One region of the Roseococcus sp. GW821-FHT12F05 genome, then DNA from elsewhere that is predicted to be linked to it. Evidence: predicted binding sites of a transcription regulator. Region 1 holds the regulator's gene; each other region holds the start of a gene.
The links. The regulator LexA, encoded in region 1, represses DNA repair genes until DNA is damaged. The targets are predictions, from matches to a motif close to TGTTCTANNTANGTTC.
Positions count from the first base shown of each region.

Region 2: AC1ROY_RS15175 (S24 family peptidase) is a predicted target of LexA. The motif match lies at 5,064-5,079, and genes of this name have one in related genera.
Region 3: AC1ROY_RS00570 (PA0069 family radical SAM protein) is a predicted target of LexA. The motif match lies at 5,443-5,458, and genes of this name have one in related genera.

Region 1 is NZ_JBXAQB010000002.1:392,629-399,423, reverse strand. It holds gene AC1ROY_RS06735 (SGNH/GDSL hydrolase family protein) at 1-169, shown strand, start outside; gene AC1ROY_RS06730 (ETC complex I subunit) at 215-538, shown strand; tRNA gene AC1ROY_RS06725 (tRNA-Arg) at 548-624, shown strand; gene AC1ROY_RS06720 (hypothetical protein) at 728-1,045, shown strand; gene AC1ROY_RS06715 (DUF169 domain-containing protein) at 1,042-1,848, opposite strand; gene AC1ROY_RS06710 (hypothetical protein) at 1,927-2,205, shown strand; gene AC1ROY_RS06705 (N-formylglutamate amidohydrolase) at 2,242-3,105, shown strand; gene lexA (transcriptional repressor LexA) at 3,110-3,799, opposite strand; gene AC1ROY_RS06695 (Rossmann-fold NAD(P)-binding domain-containing protein) at 4,006-4,878, shown strand; gene AC1ROY_RS06690 (alpha/beta hydrolase) at 4,831-5,616, opposite strand; gene AC1ROY_RS06685 (glycosyltransferase family 4 protein) at 5,640-6,752, shown strand; gene AC1ROY_RS06680 (glycosyltransferase family 9 protein) at 6,749-6,795, shown strand, end outside.
Region 2 is NZ_JBXAQB010000005.1:219,299-226,093, reverse strand. It holds gene AC1ROY_RS15200 (FkbM family methyltransferase) at 1-758, opposite strand, end outside; gene AC1ROY_RS15195 (VOC family protein) at 755-1,648, opposite strand; gene AC1ROY_RS15190 (glutathione S-transferase) at 1,648-2,301, opposite strand; gene AC1ROY_RS15185 (murein hydrolase activator EnvC family protein) at 2,434-3,582, shown strand; gene AC1ROY_RS15180 (GlcG/HbpS family heme-binding protein) at 3,633-4,100, shown strand; gene AC1ROY_RS15175 (S24 family peptidase) at 4,326-4,976, opposite strand; gene AC1ROY_RS15170 (hypothetical protein) at 5,113-5,547, shown strand; gene AC1ROY_RS15165 (hypothetical protein) at 5,544-6,005, shown strand; gene AC1ROY_RS15160 (hypothetical protein) at 6,215-6,454, shown strand; gene AC1ROY_RS15155 (portal protein) at 6,460-6,795, shown strand, end outside.
Region 3 is NZ_JBXAQB010000001.1:102,450-109,244, forward strand. It holds gene AC1ROY_RS00540 (TlpA family protein disulfide reductase) at 1-90, shown strand, start outside; gene AC1ROY_RS00545 (YggS family pyridoxal phosphate-dependent enzyme) at 94-873, shown strand; gene AC1ROY_RS00550 (transposase) at 963-1,544, opposite strand; gene AC1ROY_RS00555 (hypothetical protein) at 1,700-2,326, shown strand; gene AC1ROY_RS00560 (DGQHR domain-containing protein) at 2,323-3,489, shown strand; gene AC1ROY_RS00565 (DNA adenine methylase) at 3,508-4,311, shown strand; gene AC1ROY_RS00570 (PA0069 family radical SAM protein) at 4,340-5,437, opposite strand; gene AC1ROY_RS00575 (ABC transporter substrate-binding protein) at 5,665-6,795, shown strand, end outside.

The DNA.
Region 1 (6,795 bases):
GCGGGGGCGGCTGATGTCCGCCTGGGCGGAGGCCGGGTTGCCGGCCGCCGAGGTCCTGTCGCCGGACGGCCTGCACCACAACGACCGGGGCTATGCCTGCCTCGCCGAGGCACTTGCGGGCGCGCTGCTCGAGGCCGCCGGTGTCAGAACCGTTGTTGCCGGCCGCTAGACGCCTGACGCAACATATCAAAGTCGAGGACCGGAGAATTCCTGCATGAGCGGTTTGAAGCCCCTGGCACGCATCCATTGCCCGCCGCGCTCGGCGATGCAGTCGGGTCGGGCGAACACACATGAATGGGTGCTCGAATACGCACCGGCGGAACGTCTGCGGCTGGATCCGCTGACCGGCTGGCCCGGCTCGGGCGACACGCGCAATCAGCTCCATCTGCGCTTCCCGACGCGCGAGGCGGCGGTCGCCTATGCCGAGACCCGCGGCATTTCCTTCGAGGTGGAGGAGCCGCCGCGCGCGAAGCCCATCAAGCCCAAGGTCTATGCGGACAACTTCCGCACCAACCGAGGCGAGAACTGGACCCATTGACCCGAAATTGCGCCCTTAGCTCAGTTGGATAGAGCAGGAGCCTTCTAAGCTTCAGGCCGGTGGTTCGAATCCACCAGGGCGCGCCACACTCGCCAAATGCATGCGGTTTCAGTAAAATTAAGCATTGAAATGGAGCTTGTCGCTGATTTAGTACGGTCAACCAGACATTTTTGGGGGCTGGCCATCGCGATGCAGGACACCGCCGATACTGCCCTCCTTACCTTCGTGGTGAGCAATGCGCGGCGCATCGCCAGCAAGACCCTTTTTGCGATGGTCGATGTGGAGGTGCAGCTCGCCGGGGTGGTCTTCCTGATCCAGGGGGTGCAGGCGCGGCGGCTGCCGCAGGCCGGCACTTCGATCCATCTTCCAACCTTCAGGGACATCGACGGCGGGCCGAAGACAGCCATCATCCTGCCCGATGAGGTCCGCGAGCCGCTGACCGATGCCGTGCTGGCCTTCCTGGTCGAGGAAGGCCTGGCGCGGCCCCGATATGGCGGGGCGAATTAGGCCTTGCCCGCGTAGCTCTTTCCCATGCCCTGGGCCGGATCGACCTGCGGGCCGTAGGGCATGATCGGATAGCGCAGCCCGGCCTTGGACAGTCCCTTCAGCCCCTCGACGGCCCGGGCGAGATCGCCCGGCGGGCAGGCCATGAGCATTTCGTCATCGGCCACGCCGCCGTAGCGACGCTCGGCGTAGCAGGGCAGGGAGAGGCAGACCGTCCGATCCCGCAGCGCGCGACCCCAGCTGTCGGCGCAGGCGCTTTCGCCGGTGATCGAGAAGTCGTAGCGGCGGTAGTTCCGCCACTGCAGGCCGTTGATGAAGAGGATCATCTGGGCGGGATTGCCGTAGAAGAGGCAGACGTCCGGCGGGTCGAGCCTCGCCGAGCGCAGCGGCGAGACGACGAGACCATGATATTCCGGCGGCACCCGCGGCATCTGTGCCTGGTGCGCGGCCGAGGCCTCGATGTTCTGGAACCAGACGCCGTCCATCTTTCGACCCGAGGTATAGAGCTCTGAGGGAGCGTTCAGGCCGATGACGCCGCCGCAATTGCTGAATTCCGGAACATTGTCATGCGTGATGGCGAGTGTGAAACCGGCCATCCGGGCCTGTGTCACGAGCTGGCACGTGGAGAAGCGCCGGCCCTCCTGCGGCCGGCGCAGGCCTGGGACGGCCTCCATCTCGGTGCGGTCGCGGAACAGCTTCATGCCGAAGGGCAGCGTCCGCAGCCGAAGCAGGTCGGACAGGTTGTTGGCCAGTTCCGCAATCGCGGCCGCATTGGGCGTGGGGGCCTCGCTCGAACCATCGGGCATGGCGTTATCCTCCTTGTGATTGTGTCGAGGGTCGCACAAGGATGCTGGGGTATAAAGCCGATCGGGAGGAAGCAGGCCATGCGGCTGGGAGAGGCTGAGGCAGGCGCCCGGGGCGGACGGCCGGGCCACGACTCGTCGCTGGGGCTCGGACTGGCCGATCTCGCCGGGCTTCGACAGGAGGGACGGCTCGTGGAATCCGGGATGGACGCCCGGTTCAGGCCACACCCTCCGGGCAACCTGGGCGGCTTCGCCGGTTTTGACCGGATCCGGCCGCCGGGGGCCGCCGATCTGCGGGCGCAGGCTCGGGAGAAGTGCGAATCGGCTCTCGGCCATATGCCCAATACGGCAGCCGAGTGACAAAAATCCGTTGCCATGGCCTAATGCTTGCTCTGCATGGATGATCTGGCCACTCACTCCCCGCCCTATGACCTGTTGCGACCAGAGCGACAGACGAGCCCACTCGTCTTCGCCTCGCCGCATTCGGGCCGCGACTATCCCGACGACTTCCTGGCCTCGACCCGGCTGGACGCGGTCGGCATCCGGCGGAGCGAGGATGCCTTCGTGGACGAACTCTTCGCCGCGGCCCCCTCCCTGGGAGCTCCGCTTCTGGCCGCGCGCTTCCCGCGCGCCTGGTGCGACGCCAACCGCGAGCCCTGGGAGCTGGACCCGGGCATGTTCGACACGCCGCTGCCGAGCTGGGTGAACAGCGCAAGCCCGCGTGTGGGCGCCGGCCTCGGGACGATCGCGCGGGTCGTGGCGACCGGCGAGACGATCTACCGTCACCGCCTCTCCTTCTGGGAGGCCGAGCGCCGGGTCCGTTCCTGCTGGGAACCCTATCATGCAGCCCTCACATCCCTAATCGCCGAGACCCGGGACCGCTTCGGCCTGTGCCTGCTGATCGATTGCCACTCCATGCCGGCGCACCCGGCACAGGCGCTGGACCCGCCGGATTTCGTCCTGGGCGATGTCCACGGCACGACCTGCGCGCCGAGGGTCACGCGGGTGCTGGAGGCGGGACTGCAGGGGCTCGGCTACCGCGTGCGGCGCAACGACCCCTATGCCGGTGGCTACATCACCCGGCACTACGGGCGCCCCCGGGAGGGCATTCACGTCATCCAGATGGAGATTGCGCGGCCGCTCTACATGGACGAGCAGCATATCCGGCGGAGCGCGAACTTCCCCAAGCTCCAGGCCGATCTTTCAGGCCTGGTGGAAAGCCTCGCGGCGGAGGACTGGAAGCTCCTGACCGCGAGGTAGCGCGTCAGTAGCTGCGGATCAGCCCGATCAGCCGACCCTGGACCTGAACCCGGTCCGGCCCGAAGATTCGAATCTCGTGGTTCCGGTTGGCCGGCTCGAGCGCCACGGAATTCCCGCGCCGCCGTAGGCGCTTCAGGGTGACCTCATTCTCGTCCACCAGGGCCACGACGATGTCGCCATTCTCGGCGGAGTCGCCGCGCCGGATGACCACGGTGTCGCCATCCAGAATGCCCGCCTCGATCATGGAATCGCCGGCGACTTCCAGGGCATAATGCTCGCCGCTTCCCAGCATGCTGACGGGCACGTCGACGCCCTGCCCCTGATCGCGCAGGGCCTCGATCGGGATGCCCGCGGCGATGCGCCCGAAGAGCGGCAGGGTGATGGCGTTGGGTTTGTCCTGCTTGGGCGGTCGGCCGAAATTCCCCTGCACGACGTTCGGCGCGACCTCCTCGGCGGCGTCCATGCGCGGAGGCACCGCGCTGCCGGGCAGCCGCATGACCTCCAGCGCGCGGGCGCGGTGCGCGCGACGCCGCAGGAAGCCGCGTTCCTCCAAGGCCGTGATAAGACGATGGATGCCGGATTTCGACTTCAGGTCGAGGGCCGCCTTCATCTCGTCGAAGGAAGGGGAGAAGCCCGTCTCCTCGAGATGCCGATTGATGAACATGAGCAATTCATGCTGCTTCCGCGTAAGCATCGGATCTGAACCTCTCCCAAAGGGGGGAACCCCGGGTTCCCCTTGGGCCGGCGTGAACAAACCGGCAACTAGAAATTCGTTCTAGGAAGGTTCTCCCGAATCGGTCAATCGGAAAATGGCGCCAGGCCAATGTTTTGTCGGCCGTCAGCCCTTCCGGGGGCGGCCGGTGCTGGCGCGCGGTGGCGGCAACGCACAGATTGGGTGTCATGACCTCGAACACGACCCTGCTGGTGATCGGGCTGGGTTTCAGCGGCACCGCGATCGCTTCGCTCGCGGCCCGCGCCGGCATCCGCGTGATGGGAACGGCCCGCGACCCTGTCGCGGCGTCGGCGCCCGCCGGCGTTCAGTTGATCGGCTTCGCGGATCCGGAACCCTATGCGCTCGCGACGCACCTCGTCGTCACCGCGCCTCCCGGCCCGGCGGGCGACCCTGTCTGGGCCGTTCACGAACAGGCTCTCCGCACGGCACCGCTGCGTTGGGTCGGCTATCTTTCGACCACAGGGGTCTATGGAGATCGCGGGGGCGGCTGGGTGGATGAGGGCACTCCTCCGGCAGCGACTCAGGCCCGAAGCCAGCGGCGGCTGGCGGCGGAGCGCCAATGGGCAGCGCTCGAGGCCGGCACGGCCGTCGACCTGCTCCGCACCGCCGGCATCTATGGTCCAGGTCGTAGCGCCATCGACGACCTGCGGGCCGGGACAGCGCGCCGGGTCATCCGCCCGGGCCACGCCTTCGGCCGCATCCATCGGGATGACATTGCGCGCGCTGTGCTGGCGGCGCTGGCGAATGCGCCCCGGACTGGCCTCCGAATCCTTCACCTGGCCGATGATGCGCCCGCAGAACCGGCCGAGGTCACGGCGGAGGCTGCACGCCTCCTCGGCATGGAGCCCCCGCCCGGCCTCTCCTTCGCCGAGGCCTGGGCCGGCATGAGCGAGATGGGCCGGAGCTTCTGGGCGGAGAATCGTCGAGTCTCCAGTGCCGGGACGAAGGTCGCCCTGGGGTTGGAATGGGCTTATCCCAGCTATCGGGAAGGCCTACGCGCCATCCTCGCCGAGCAGCGCGCCCAGGGTACGCCCGAGTAGCGCGAGATTTTCCGGCGTCGAGAGGCGGTGATCGCCATCCTTGATGAGCGTGACCTCGACATCCCGTCCAGTGACGCGCTCCGCGATGCGCAGGCTGTGCCGCCAGGGCACGTCCGGATCCTCCTGGCCGTGCAGCAGCCGGACCGGCATCTCCAACGCGATCGGGCCGCCGAGGATCAGATGCCGACGACCGTCCTCGATGAGCGCGCGTGTGATGGGATAGTCGCCGCCGTAGGCGCTGGGCCGCATCCAGGATCCCTCCCGCTGGATCTGGTCGCGGACGGAGGCCGGAAACTCCTCCCACATCAGTTCCTCCGTGAAGTCTGGGGCGGCGGCGATGCCGATCAGCCCGGCCACCCGTTCGGCATGGCGCAGCGCCAGCAGCAGCGCGATCCAGCCGCCCATGGAGGAGCCGACCAGGATCTGCGGACCCTGGGTCAATTCTTCGAGCGCGGATGCCGCATCGGCGGTCCAGCGGCCGATCGTCCCCTCCTCGAAGCGCCCGCCGGAGGCACCGTGCCCGCTGTAGTCGAAGCGCAGGTAGGCTCGCCCCCGGGCGGCGCACCATTCCGCGAGATAGGCCGCCTTGCTGCCCGTCATGTCGCTGTGGAAGCCGCCGAGGAAGACGACGCCCGGCCCCTTCCCATCCAGCGCGCGATAAGCGAGAGGCGTGTCGCCGAGGGTGCCCATGCGTTCCTGCATGACGGTCGGATGGCACGCATGGTTGCCGTCGTCCATGCCCGGGATTAGCAACGCGTCACATGTCACGCCCCGCTGCCATCCTGCAGGTCCTGCCCGCGCTGGACTCCGGTGGAGTCGAGCGCGGGACGCTGGAAATCGCCGAAGCGATCCAGGGCGCCGGGTATCGGGCGATCGTCGCATCGGCCGGCGGCCGGCTGGTGCCGGAACTGGAGGCGCTGGGCGCCAGGCACGTGACGCTCCCGCTCGCCACCAAGTCCCCCTTTGGCATTTGGCGCAACGCGGCCCGTCTGGCGGAGCTCGCCGCCGAGGAGCAGGTCCGCATCATCCATGCGCGCTCCCGGGCTCCGGCCTGGTCCGCCCTGCTGGCGGCGCGGCGGAGCGGGGCGCATTTCGTCACCACCTATCACGGCACCTATGGCGAGGGCTGGCCCGGAAAGCGGCTCTACAATTCGGTGATGGCTCGGGGCGAGCGGGTCATCGCCATCAGCCAGCATATCGCGGACCACATCCGGCGAACGCATGCCGACAGCGGATCGATCCGGGTGATCCCCCGCGGCGTGGATCTGCGCCGCTTCGACCCGGGGCGGGTGGACCCGTCACGCGTGAGCGCGCTGCGGGCTGCGTGGTCCCTGTCCGAGGACGCTGCGGTCGTCTTGCTGCCGGCGCGGATGACCCGCTGGAAGGGGCATGGCGTCCTCATCCGCGCGCTGGATCGCCTCCCTGGGGTGATCGCCGTGCTGGCGGGGGATCTGGTGGGCCGGGAGCGCTACGTGGATGAGCTTCGCGCCCTCGCCGAAGGTCTGGGCGTCGCCGATCGCCTGCGCTTCGCGGGCCATGTCTCGGACATGCCGGCGGCCATGCTTGCGGCGGACCTCGTGGTCCATGCCAGCACGGAGCCGGAAGCCTTCGGGCGGACTGTCACGGAGGCCCAGGCCCTCGCACGGCCCGTCATCGCGTCCGATCTGGGTGGGCCCCGCGAAACCGTCGTGGATGGGGTCACCGGCTGGCTCACCCCTCCGGGCGATGCGGACGCGCTGGCGGCCACCATCACCCGCGTCCTGGCCATGCCTGCCGAAAGCCTGGCGGCGATCGGCGAGGCCGCCCGTCGGGACGTTCCCACGCTCGAGGCCATGCAGGACGCGACCTTGGCCGTCTATCGGGAATTGCTGTGACCAAGCGCATCCTCGTCATCAAGCTCGCCGCGCTTGGGGACTT
Region 2 (6,795 bases), on a different contig from region 1:
GCGCCCAGGGGGAGAGCGATCAGGCGTCCCGGTTCCAATGACGCATAGATATCGCCGCTGTTCGCCTCGACCGGCAGCGCGACGAGCCATTCCGCCATCGCTCCGGCAGCGACGGGCGCGGGGAATGCCCAGCGCATGCTCTCGCCCAGGCAGGCGCTGAAGGCGCTGTAGCCCAGCGCGGTCAGGCGCTCCAGGCCGGCCAGGGCCACCTCGCGCTGGATGGTCGTGAACTCGAAGGACAGCGTGCGCGGCGCCGCGGAGAGGCCGGCCAGCACCTCCGCCTCCCAGCCCTCCACGTCGATCTTCACGAAATCGGGCATGCCATGGCGCGCGGCGAGCGCATCCAGCGTGGTGCGGGGCAGGGTGATCTCGGCATCCCAGACCTGGCCCTCCCAGCCGGGCGCGCCGGCGGCCGCGGCGACGAAAGCCTCGCTGGCAGTGGCGACGGTCGGGTTGGCGCTGTTGAGGCGGAGCACGGAATCACCCTCGCTCGCACCGATGAGGGACGAGACCAGGGTGAAATCCGGATCGCCGCGAAAGATCAGCCGCAGCGCCCGCGCCAGCCGTGGCTGCGGCTCCACCGCAACGACGCGCGCTCCGAGCCGCCGGAAGCTGGCGGCACGGTCGCCCACATGGCAGCCGATGTCGAAGGCCAGCTCGCCCGGCGCGAGGAAGCGCCGATGAAAGGCATCCAGCGCCGGCCGCCGCTCCGGTGCGTGATAGATGCGCAGGCTCCGCCCGATGGCGGAGGCGCTCACGGGTGAAAGACCAGCGCCGCCCCCGCGGCGAGCGCCGGCGGCACCAGCAGCGCGCCGCCCGGCAGCTCCACCACCGGCTTGCCCGCGAGCAGCTTCCGCACCGCCGCGTTGCCGTCCGAGGTCTTCACATACATGCCGGCCATGAAGGGCAGGGCGGGGATGGCGACGCCGGGCAAGGTCGCATCCAGGTCCTCGGGGGCGAGGATGGAGACGCGCGTCTCGATGACCGGCGCTTCCGGCCCGGCCACGCGCGCGCCGCCGGGGAAGCGGAGGAGAAAGCCGCCGGCCAGCCGGGGCTCGATCACGATGCCCGTGAGCTTCGACAGCCGCGCTGCCGTCACGGCGGGGTCGGCGCTCACCAGGATCAGCTCGGTCAGCGCCTCGGCCTTGTTCGCGTGGTCCATCCAGCGCTTCTGCCAGACCAGCTCGGGTGTGTGGTGCTGGATGAGCTGGATCCGGCCTTCCGGCGCGTCGGGATAGGGAAGCCGGGAAAACTTCGCGATCGGCCCGCCGGCCTCGACCGGCCGCTGGAGATGCGCGACGCCCGGGATGGGAATGCCCGCGCGGCGCATCCGCGCGAGGTTGGCCTCCGGATCGTCCACGCCGAGGGCGAGGATATGCACCCCGCCATAGCGCGCGGTGAAGCGGCCGAGATCGTTGTCGAAGCGCGCGGGGTCCAGCACCGCCAGCAGCTCGATATAGCCATGCGTGAGGAAGGCGCAGCGGTTGCCCGAACCGTAGAGCTCCACCTCGGAGGTCGGCGTGCGGCGGCCGGACTGCTGCGCGATGGGCGAGAGGGAAAAGCCCAGCGCCTCATAGGCCGCCGTCATTGGCCCGAGCTCCATGTTGCAGACGCCGACATGATCGAGCGCGAGCGCGGTCTCCGCCATCAGGCGATCTCCTCGTATTTCGCCAGCAGCCAGTCCGCCGGCTCGGCCGCGGCGTCGCGGTACCACCGGTCCACCAGCGGATGCGCTCGCACGGCGTCCACATAGGCGCGGCTCTTCGCGGAGAGCTCCGGCTGCCAGGTGAGGAAGCGCGCGCAGACCGGCGCGAACATCACGTCGGGGATCGTGAAGTCCGCGCCGAACAGGAAGGGCCCGCCATGCCCATCCAGGCATTCGGCCCAGAGCGCTTCGATCCTGATGATGTCGGCCAGCGCGCCCTCGGTGCGGCGCAGGCCCGGGAATTCACGGCCGAGATTCATCGGCATGGCCATGCGCAGCTCGCGATAGCCGGCATGCATCTCCGAGGCCACGCTGCGGGCCTGCGCACGGGCGATCCGGTTCGACGGCCACAGCTTCGGCATGATCTCCGCGCAGTATTCGCCGATGGCCAGGCTCTCCCAGATGCGCGCGCCGCGATGCTCCAGATAGGGCACGAGGCCGGCCGGCGTGGCGGATTTGATGGCCGGCGTGCTGCCGCCGGCGAGCGGGATGACCTGCACTTCCACGTCGAGGCCGGTGAGCATCACCGGCAGCCAGCCGCGCAGCGACCAGGAGGAGTAGCGGCGGTTGCCGATCACGAGGCGGCCTTCGGCCATGGCGATCATTCCCTGAAGCTCAGGGTGCGGTTCTCGCACGACAAATCGGCGCTGGCGACACGCCCCCCGCTACGTTTACCTCGTGGCGTGATCCGAGCCTTTGCCCTGTTGCTGGTCCTGACGGGCGTAGCCATGGCGACCCCTGGCGCAGCCCAGGACGCAGCATCGGCCCGCCGCGCCGCGGAAGCGGAGCGTGCGGCGGCGGCGCAGGCTGCGCAGAGCGCGCGCGAGGCGGCCGCGCAGGAGGCGCGTCTGGCGGCCGAGCGCATCGCCGGCGCCGCGCGCGTGCAGGCGGCGGAGCGCGAGGCGCAGGCGGCCGCGACACGGGCCGAGGCCGCGCGGCGGGCCGGCGCCGCCGCGCGCGCGGAGCAGCAGCGGCTGGCGGCGGAGATCGCGCCGATGGTGCCGCTGCTCATGCGGTTGGCGACGCAGCCCGGGCCTCTCCTGCTCGCGGCGCCCATGCCGCCGGCGGATGTGGCGATCGGGCTCGCGGGTCTTCGGGTCATGCTGCGCGACGCGCAGGTCAAGGCGCGGCTGCTGCGCGAGACGGATCAGCGCGCGGCGGTGGAAGCGGCCAGCCTTGCGCGGGAGCAGGGACGCCTCGCCGCCGCGGAGGACGAGGCGCGTCAGGCCTCGGCGGCCTTGGACCGGCAGCTCGATCAAGCGCGGCAATTGCTCGTGGAACGCAGCGCTGCCGAGCGCAGCGCGGCCGCGCGCGCGGAGCAGGCGGTGCAGCGCGCGCGCTCCATCGAGGAGGCGCTGGCACGGCTGGAGCGCGAGCAGGCGGAACAGGCGCGGCGCGAGGCCGAGCGCGAACGCCGCGAGGAGGAGCAGGCCCGCCGCGAGGCGGCGGCGCGGCCGCGATCGACGGGGCGCGTGCCGGTGCCTGCACCGCTTCGCACGGCGCCCGACGCCTCGGGCGGCCTGCCGGTGGCCGGCGCGCTCGTCCGCGACTTCAACGCGCCGGGCGAGGGCGGGCCGTCGCGCGGCCTCACCTTCGCGGCGCAACCGGGCGCGCGCGTGACCGCGCCCTGCAGCGGCAACGTCGCCTTTGCCGCGCCCTTCCGCAGCTATGGCCGGATGGTGATCCTGGACTGCGGCGGCGGGCAGCACCTGGTGCTGGCGGGGCTGGACCGGCTCGACGTCGCGGGGGGGCAGCGCGTGCGCTCGGGCGAACCGGTGGGCGTGCTGCCGGCCTCGCCGCGGCCCACTCTTTATATGGAGTTGCGGCGGCGCGGCGAGGCGGTGGATCCGCGCCCCTGGCTGCGGGCAGGCGCTTGACGGAACGGGCTGGCCGGGCCTTCCTCGCGCCGTCATCCGGAGAGAACGCCATGCCGCAGCCCGCCTATCCCGCCGCCGTGAACGGCCTCACCCTCGCGCAGGCGGAGGTCATCGCCGATGCGGCGCTGGCCAAGGGCAGGGAGCTCGGGCTGCTGCCGCTCTGCGTGCAGGTGCTCGATGCCGGCGGCCATGTGAAGGTCACGAAGCGCGAGGACGGCGCGAGCCTGGCGCGACCCGAGATCGCGATGGGCAAGGCCTATGGCGCGCTGGCGATGGGCTTCGGCACGCGCGAGCTCGCGCGGCGGGCGCAGGCGATGTCGGGCTTCACGAACGCGCTGTCGGACCTGGTGGGCGGCAAGGCCGTGCCGGCGCAGGGCGGCGTGCTGATCCGCGACGCGAACAACATTCTGCTGGGTTCGGTGGGGATCTCGGGCGATGCCTCGGCGAAGGACGAGGAGTGCTGCATCGCGGGTATCGAGGCGGCGGGGCTGTCGCCGGATACGGGCGACCCGGCCTGAGCGCCGATATTCCTGAACGACCCTGAACGACAAAGCCCGGCGAGGTTTCCCGCGCCGGGCTTCCGATCGGGAGTGCTGAGGAGCTCTCACGCTTCGAGGCTCGCCCTCCGGTATTGCGACGGTCGAGAATTCTCAACCGTATCCGGCTATTGGGCCATCCGATCAGTCGTGATCAGAACGCCGGAAAGGCGCCCGGGTTTCGTCGGCGACGGGCCGGCGGCCAGGTCATTGGCTGGCCCAGAGGATCCTGTGCATCCAGGCCACGTCCGGCAGCTCGAAGCTGTAGTCCGGATGGGCGGGATTGAGGCTCGCCAGCTCGATCCGCTTGGCGCTCTGGCGCTTCAGCTCCTTGGCCATCACCTCGCCGAGCCGCGTGCGCACCACCACGCGGTCCCCGCGCCGGATGGGGGCGGCGGGTGACACGATCACCGCGTCGCCGTCGCGGAAGACCGGTTCCATCGAATCCCCCGAGATCTCCAGCGCGTAGGCGTTGGGATCGCTGATCTCGGGCAGGCTGATCTCGTCCCAGCTGCCGCCGACCGGGAAGCCGCCATCGTCGAAGAAGCCCTCGCTGCCGGCCTGCGCCAGCCCGATCAGCGGGATGCGCCGCGAGGGGCGGGGCCCGCGCGAGAGGCTCGGCAGCGCCGCCTGGCCTGAGACGAGGGCCGCGAAGGCCTCGATCCCCGCCCCCGTCGCGGCCAGCACCTTGGCGACGCTCTCCGTCGAGGGCCAGCGCGCGCGCCCGTCCGGCCCGATCCGTTTGGAGGGGTTGAAGGCCGTTGGATCCAGCCCCGCCCGACGCGCAAGTCCGGAGGCGGAGAGGCCGTTCTCGGCGGCCAGCGAATCGATCGCCCGCCAGATGTCGTCGTGTCGCATGGGGATAGGACCATCATAGGTGTTGGGTCATCACGCAATAGGAAAATGTTACTCAACCTGCTTGCATCCTGCACAACCCGGAGTTTATGTTCTCTAAATGTTCTCATCCGTTCTCGCCTGAAGGAACCGAGCGTCCATGCCCTCCGCCCCCCGTCCCAGCCACTCCCGCATCCTGGCCAGCATGGCCAGGACCGAGCCCTTCACCTCCGCCGAGGAGGCCTGGTTCTGGACCATGTCCGCCCTCGTCGCCCGGCGCGACGGCGCCCGCATCGCCGCCGGCAAGGGCACCACCCAGCGTCCCTGCGAGCCCGACGACGTGATCAAGTGCCTCGACCGGCTCTACCGCCAGCGGCGCATCGAGCTTGCCCATGCGCGTATCATGCGGATCTGGGGCGAGCGCGGCACCGCCCCCAGCCCGCGCCACGTGCAGGAGCGCGGCGATTTTCGTTTGTGGCGCGAGGCGATGAACCGCCTCGAATGGCCGCTGCGGGTGAAGGGCATCGTCGCCGGCGCGCCGCGGATGGAGCAGGAAAGCGCTGAAATCCTGCCTTTTCCGGGTGGCCGGGCGTGACGACGGTCGCGCCCGCCGCGCGGCCCGCCCATCGCCGGCACCTGGGGGAGCAGCGCGCCTGGATCGTCTTCGGCGGGCGCGCCGACCATCTCTGGCAGCGCCTGCTGCGGCGCGGCTTCCGGCACTGCTTCGCGGCGCTCGAGGATCACGGCGGCTGGACCGTGCTCGATCCCCTGACCGGCCGCCTGCTCGTTGCACGACTGGAGGTCCCGGCGGGCTTCGACCTGCCGGGTTTCTACCGCCGCGCCGGACTGCTGCCGGTCGGTCCCTTCCCCCTGGAGGAGCCGATGATGGGCCGCGGGCTGCGTGGCGTTCCCTTCAGCTGCGTCTCGGCCTGCCGGGCGGTTCTGGGCCCGCACGCCCCCTTTGCCATGACCCCGCATGGGTTGTTCCGGGGCCTGATGAAGTCCCGCGAATCTAGGAAAAAAAACTTGACTTGGCCTCTCGTTCCAACCTAAAACGCTCAGGCCAAGGGGCGAATTGCGTCCCGAGGCTCTCCTCTCCCGATCGACTGGCTCCCACGAAGGCCCGGTTCCTCCAGGAACCGGGCCTTTCGCGTTGGGGCCGCCGCGCTCCGCTGGATTGATATCCGGCGGGGCGCGTCCTTGTTCGGCATGCCGTTCGGGACGGGGAGTCCATTCCCAGGATTCCGAAGGAGTTGCCGCGCATGGCAGGCCTGTTCCGCGTCCCGAAGCCGGTGGTCGTCCCGCCGCCCGCGCCGCCGCCGACGCCGTCCCAGACCGATGCCGCCGCTGCCGCGACCCGCGCCACCGAGGCCGAGGCGGCCCGGATCGAAAGCCGTGCCCGCGCCCGCGGCGGCATCGCCGGGACGGTCGCGACCTCGGCCCGCGGCGTGCTGACGGCGGCGCCCCTCGCGACCCCCCGCAAATCGCTGCTCGGGGAGTGACGCCTATGACCCCGCAGCAGATCCTTGTCCGCCACGACCGCGCCGTCGCACGCCGCCGCCCGCATGAAGCGACCTGGGCCGACGCCTATTCCCATGTCCTGCCCTCGCCGAGCGAGGCGCCCGGCCTCTACGATGCCACCGCGGCCGACGCCGCCGAGCAGCTCGCCGCCTCGCTGCTCGCGGAGCTGACGCCACCCTGGTCGCGCTGGTTCGGCCTGGCGCCTGCCCGCGCGATCGCGGACACCGCGGAAGGACAGGCGGCCGCTTTCGCGCTGGAGGGCGCCGCCGACATCCTGCAGGCGCAGCTCGACCGCTCGAACTTTGCCGTCGAGATGCACCAG
Region 3 (6,795 bases), on a different contig from region 1:
GATGCGGCCTGGGACAGGCCGGACATGATGGAGGCGGTGCGGCGGCTCATCGGGCCCCGGCCCGCCGCCGATCCGACGACGCGCATCTAGGGTATGGACGCCGCCCTGGAGCCCGGCGCGCTGACCGCCGCCGAGCGGGAGCGCTTCGGCGACGACCCGACCGCCACCTTCGCCGCGAACCTCGCCGATGTGCGGCGCCGGATCGCCGCCGCCTGCGCGCGCGCCGGGCGCGACCCCGCCGAGGTCCGGCTGCTGCCCATCACCAAGACCGTCCCGGCCCATGTGCTGCGCCACGCCTTCGCGGCGGGGATGGACAGCATGGGCGAGAACAAGATCCAGGAGGCCATGGGCAAGGTCGAGCTCATGGGCGACCTGCCGATCCGCTGGAGCATCGTGGGGCATCTGCAGAGCAACAAGGCGAAGTATCTCGCCCGCTTCGCCGTCGAGTTCCACGCGCTGGACAGCCTCAAGCTCGCGGCCGAGCTGAACAAGCGGATGGAGGCGGAGGGGCGCGACCTCGACGTCTTCGTGCAGGCCAATACCTCGGGCGAAGCGAGCAAGTTCGGGCTGGAACCGGGGGCGGTGGCGGAGTTCGTGGCGCGGCTGGGGGATTTCCCGCGGCTGAAGCCGCGGGGGCTGATGACGCTGGCGATCTTCAGCCAGGACATGGACAAGGTGCGGGCGTGCTTCCGCATCCTGCGGCGTCTCAGGGAGGAGACCGGGCTGGAACACCTCTCCATGGGGATGTCCGGCGACTACGAGGCGGCCATCGAGGAGGGCGCGACCATCGTGCGGGTCGGGCAGTCGATCTTCGGGGCAAGGCCGGCGGGGACCGGGCCCTATTGGCCGGGATATATTCCTGGGACGGGGTGAGACTTGAAGGGGCTCCGCCCCTTCAAACCGTCCCGACACGGGGCGAACCTGTAGGTTCACCGTTCCCTGGACCCTCTTTCGTTTGAGGCTCATGGCCAGTTGGCCTTGAGCGCGCGGGGGATGTAGCGGCGGCCGGCGACGACGGTGAGCAGCTTTCGGATGGTGCGGAGATAGTCGATGGCAGCCAACCGGAGCCGCCGCGTCGGCGGAATCCGCTGCGGCAATGGCAGGGCGAAGATCTTTTCGGACAAATCCGGATCGGGACACATCCAGGGCGGGGCCGGCAGGGCGCGCTTCAGGTTGAGGCGTCGAGCGAGGAGGATGATGCGCAGGCCGCGAAGGCGGATGGCGCGGCGGGCGGCACGGCAGATGGGGCCGAGGAGGTTGCGCAGGGTGTGGCCCTCGGGCGCGGCGGCGAGGGCGAGCAGCAGATGCTCCCAGAAGCCTTCATGGGTGAGGCGGCGGAAGTAGCGGGAGACGGTGTCGGGCTTGCCGTATGGCTCGGGGAGGTCGGCCCAGGGGCCGTCGGTGGCGGCGACGCGGAAGATGGCGTCGAAGCGGGCGCGGTGGTCGCAAGGGCGGCCGCGGAAGCGCCGGAGGACGTGGGGAAGGAGGGCCTGCCATTCCGCATCGGAGAGGGGGTTGTGGGGGATGCGGAGGGGAGAGGGCATAGCGATTTATAGGAAATTAATCCACACTTTTGCAAGGACTAATCGATGAGCAGAGACCATTCCCACGGCGCTTGACGTTTCAAATCGATGATTTCAGTGTACGGAGATTATGCGTCAAGCCCGATAAAAATCGGATGCAAACAGAGGGTTAACCCGTGACGTGGCATCAAATTTCTACTGGGTTGATGCGGAAGATCCGCTTATGGTTTCGCGCCGTCCCGTTAATTGGTCGTTTATTAGAATGCTCGAAAAGCGATCTAAAAAGCGCAGCCAGTGAGGTATCCGTTGCGACGGCATTCTCAACAATGCCTTTGTGGCTTTTACCTCTTTTGAGTCCCTTTATTTTTATGACGCCTGTTTCGGGGCACGAATCCGTCCGGACTGGCGAATTTTTCCTGTTTTCGGCCGCACTAGTTGGACCTTTAGTATATATTATCACTAAAAATTATGGTGAACGCCGCCCAGAAGAGGAAAGCAAATCTCTATTGCACATATATACGATTAAATTTCCATATGGTGCCGGCTTTATTCTTATTAGTATAGGCATATGTGTGCTTTCAAGTTTTGCCTTTTATGTTCTGCGTAATCCATTGTTTAAAAGTGGAGATCTTGCCGGAATAATAAATTACGATGGCGTCATACTTATTTCATGGATAACTTTTGCGGTATCTACGGGTGTGTTTTTTTGCGCAACTGCCTATCGGAATGGCTTAGAGAATATTCCTCGGATAATGCCCTCACAAGAAAAAGAATTTATCCGCCTCTGGGAGGAACAGAAATGACTGCAGACCTTCCACCAGATCCTGATCCAATCAGTTTCGATTTTCCCTGCATTCGCGCAAGGCAGCCCATTGGCGATATCTTTGTCGGGGCTATTCCACATAAACGCCTTCAATCTATGACATTTTTCGACGTGAGGCGAGTTCTCCGCGATGAGCGTGATTTCGAAAGATACCTAGGAATACAGCGTCCGCTTGATGAAAAGCGCGTATCAAAGCTCAACACTTATGTCAATTTTAAAGATGCATCTTTCCCCACCTCTATTATTCTAGCTCTGACAGAAGGCTATGTTCAATTTGACGAAAAAAATCACCGCATGACAATATCTAATTGCCGCTCAGACGAAATTAAGCCGACGATTAATTTAGGCCAAATAGCTCGAGTTCTGGACGGCCAACACCGTATAGCTGGACTAGAGACCTTTAACGGTGCCAGCGACGAATTTGACTTGTCCGTAACGCTATTTGTCGGAGCTGATATTGCTGATCAGGCACAAATATTTGCAACTGTAAATTTAGAACAGACAAAGGTCAATAAGAGCCTCGTATATGATTTATATGATCTTGCAAATTCGAGAAGCCCTCAAAAGACTTGCCACAATATAGCTGTTGCACTGGACGGAGATAAAAATTCTGCTCTTTATAAGCGCATTAAACGACTTGGCATAGCTACCGAGGGCCGGGTATTTGAACCGATAACCCAAGCAACTTTTGTTGAATCGTTGATGATATATATAAGCATTAACCCTAAAATTGACCGAGATAAACTTCTGCGAAATAGTAAAATTCCTCTATCCTATGGCATTGATTTGCAAAAGACGCCCTTGAGAAATCTTTTTGTTTCCGAAAATGATATTGATATCGCAAAAATTATAAACAACTACTTTTTGGCGGTTCGAAGAAAATGGCCTTCTGCCTGGGAAGAGAGGGGGCGAGGATTCGTCCTCAACCGTACCAATGGCTTTCGCGCTTTAATGCGTTTTTTCAGATATGCCTACTCGAAGATTGCTGCTCCGGGCGATGTTGTGCTTGATACAAAATTCTATAACTTAATTTTTGATAAGATTTCGATCGATGATGCTCAATTTAATACCGATAATTTCCCTCCGGGAACATCCGGAGAAGCTCGACTATATAGAGTTTTACTGGGTGAAGAAAAATTATAGATATCGGATTTTTAGAAAATGTTTGATCCGTTTTTGAAATGGGCAGGTGGAAAGCGATGGTTAGCCAACTCAGGAGAACTGCCTATCCCGAGTTCTTATGCGCGATATATTGAGCCCTTTTTAGGTAGCGGTGCGATTTTCTTTAGATTGATGCCGAAGACTGCCATAATTTCAGACATCAATCGAGAATTAATAGATTTATATGAGGTTATTCGAGATTTTCCTGATGAACTCAGCGTCAAGATGAATATTCATCAGAGTTTGCATAACTCAAATTATTACTATTTAATGAGAAAAAATATTCCAGAAAATCAAATTGAAAAAGCGGCACGCACGCTTTATCTTAATCGAACCTGTTGGAATGGTTTATACAGGGTGAATTTAAGAGGTGAATTCAACGTGCCTATCGGCACAAAATCACGAGTCGTATTTGAAGGTGAGGATTTCCGCAATTTTAGCAAAATTCTTTTGGGCGCCCGTATATTATGTGTAGATTTTGAGGAAACTTTATCCCAAGCCGGGGAGGGCGATTACGTATTCGTAGACCCGCCTTATACCGTCAAGCATAACCTTAATGGTTTCCTCAAATATAATGAACGTATATTTACCTGGTCAGATCAAGTGCGCCTTTGCGCTGCTGTAAAAGCGGCCATACGCCGAGGAGCTGCTGTAGTCGTAACGAACGCAGATCATGAAAGTGTTCGGATATTATATCGGGATGCGGGAAAATATAAGCAATTACATCGCACAAGCATCTTGTCTGGACTAGCTAATAAACGGGGCCGCACAACAGAAGCTTTATTTTTTGCCAATATTATATAAATGCTTACATTATTATCAATTAAGCTGCTCACAACAGCGCCAACTGCCGATCATCCGCCCGCCCATTGAACTGCGAGCAATCCAGCGCCTTCGCCCACATCCGCTCGCCGATCCCGGCCCGCTTCACCGCCAGTGCGAAGCGCTGCCCCAGCACCCCGGCATAGACCCCGTTCCCGCTCTGCCGCTGCCCGAAGGTGGAGTCGTACAGCTTCCCGCCCCGCGTCTGCCGGATCAGCGCCAGCACCTTCGCCGCGCGGTCCGGGAAATGCTGGTTCAGCCAGTCCTCGAAGATCTGCTTCAGCTCCAGCGGCAGGCGCAGCAGCACGTAGCCGGCGCTGTCCGCCCCGGCCTTGGCCGCCGCCTCCACGATCCGCTCCAGCTCGGCATCGTTGATGCCGGGGATCATCGGCGCCGCCAGCACCGCCACCGGGATGCCGGCCGCCGAAAGCTGGCGCACCGCCTCCAGCCGCCGGACCGGGCTCGCCGCACGCGGCTCCATCACCCGGGCCAGCCGCGCGTCCAGCGTGGTGATCGAGACGCAGACGCGCACCAGGTTCTTCTTCGCCATCCGCGCCAGGATGTCGATGTCGCGGATCACGCCGGCGCCCTTGGTCACGATGCTCAGCGGGTGGTTGAAGCGCTCCAGCACCTCGAGGATGCGGCGCGTCAGGCCCTGGTGGCGCTCCAGCGGCTGATAGGGGTCGGTGTTGGCGCCCAAGGTCACCGGCTTCGGCTTGTAGCCGGGCCTGGAGAGCTCGCGCGCCAGGATCTCCGGCATGTCCGGCTTGAAGAGGATCTTCGTCTCGAAATCCAGGCCGGGCGAGAGGCCCACATAGGCGTGGCTCGGCCGGGCGAAGCAGTAGACGCAGCCGTGCTCGCAGCCCCGGTAGGGATTCAGCGAACGGTCGAAGCCGATGTCCGGGCTGTCGTTGTAGGTGAGCGCCGACTTCGCCGCCTCGCGCGTCAGCGTGGTGCGCAGCGGCGTGATGTCCTCGACCAGCGATCCCCAGCCGTCGTCGAAGGCTTCGGCGACCTGGGTCTCGAAGCGCACGTGCGGGTTGGAGACCGCGCCGCGGCCCTTCTGATACCCGTTGGGGGCGAGAGGATAATGAGCACCGTCCGGCATGACCGTGTTCTCTTCTTGTTCCTGAGGGGAAGGTGCCGAAAGGCCTCTCCAGCGTCAAGAACAAAAAGCGAATTCGACGGGGCCGGCGGATGAGCGGCGGAATCCTCTCCCTGGCGTCACGTCGTCGTTGCTTTGGCGGGGGCTCATCCTGTCTCATGGCGGCGTAAGGAGCGTGCAGGCTCCGCGCCAGTCCCGGCCGTCGTCACCTTATGGCTGGGAGTTGAGAGATGTACCGACGAAGCCTGTTCGCCGCCGGCGCCGCCGCGATGGCGTCGCCTGCGCTGTCGCAACCCGCCGGGAGCCGGGTGCTGAAATTCATTCCGCAGGCCGACCTCACCGTCATCGATCCGGTGGTCACCACGGCCTATGTCACGCGCAACCACGCGCTGCTGATCTACGACCAGCTCTACGGCTACGACGAGAACCTCACCCCCACGCCGCAGATGGTCGAGGGCCAGACCGTCGAGGACGACGGCAAGCGCTGGACGTTCCGACTCCGCGAGGGGCTGAAGTTCCATGACGGCACGCCGGTGCGCGGGGTGGACTGCATCGCCTCCATCCGGCGCTGGGCTGTCAGGGATTCGCTGGGCCAGGCCATGATGGCGCGGCTGGCGGAGATGACGGCGCCGGACGACCGGAGCTTCGTCATCCGCCTCAACCGGCCCTATGGGCCGATGCTGGACACGCTGGCGAAGATCGGGCCCTCGGCGCTGTTCATCATGCCGGAGCGGATCGCCAGCGGCTCCGATCCCTTCACCTCGATCCGGGAGATCGTGGGGTCCGGGCCCTTCAAGTGGAAGCCGGACGAGCGGGTGGTGGGCGCGCGCGTCGTCTATGAGCGCTTCGCGGACTACAGGCCGCGCGAATCCGGGCAGATCGCCTGGTCGGGCGGGCCGAAGGTGGCGCATTTCGACCGCGTGGAGTGGACCGTGATGCCGGACGCCGCGACCAAGGCGGCGGCGCTCGGGAATGGCGAGATGGACTGGTGGGAGAACCCGCCCAACGACCTCGTGCCCCTGCTGCGCCGCTCGCGCGAGGTGGTGACGGCCAATGCCAATCCGCTGGGGACGGTGGGGAGCGGCATCTTCAACTGCCTGCAGCCGCCCTTCGACAAGCCGGCGGTGCGGCGGGCGGTGATGGGCGCCATGTCGCAGGCGGACTTCATGACGGCGGCGGCGGGGACCGAGCCGGGGATCTGGCGGGAGAACGTCGGCATCTTCACCTTCGGCACGCCGCTGGCGAGCGATGCGGGGATGGAGATCATCACCCGTCCGCGCGACCTGGAGCGGTCGAAGCGGGAGTTGCGCGAGGCGGGCTACAACGGCGAGCGCGTCGTGCTCATGGGCACGACCGACCAG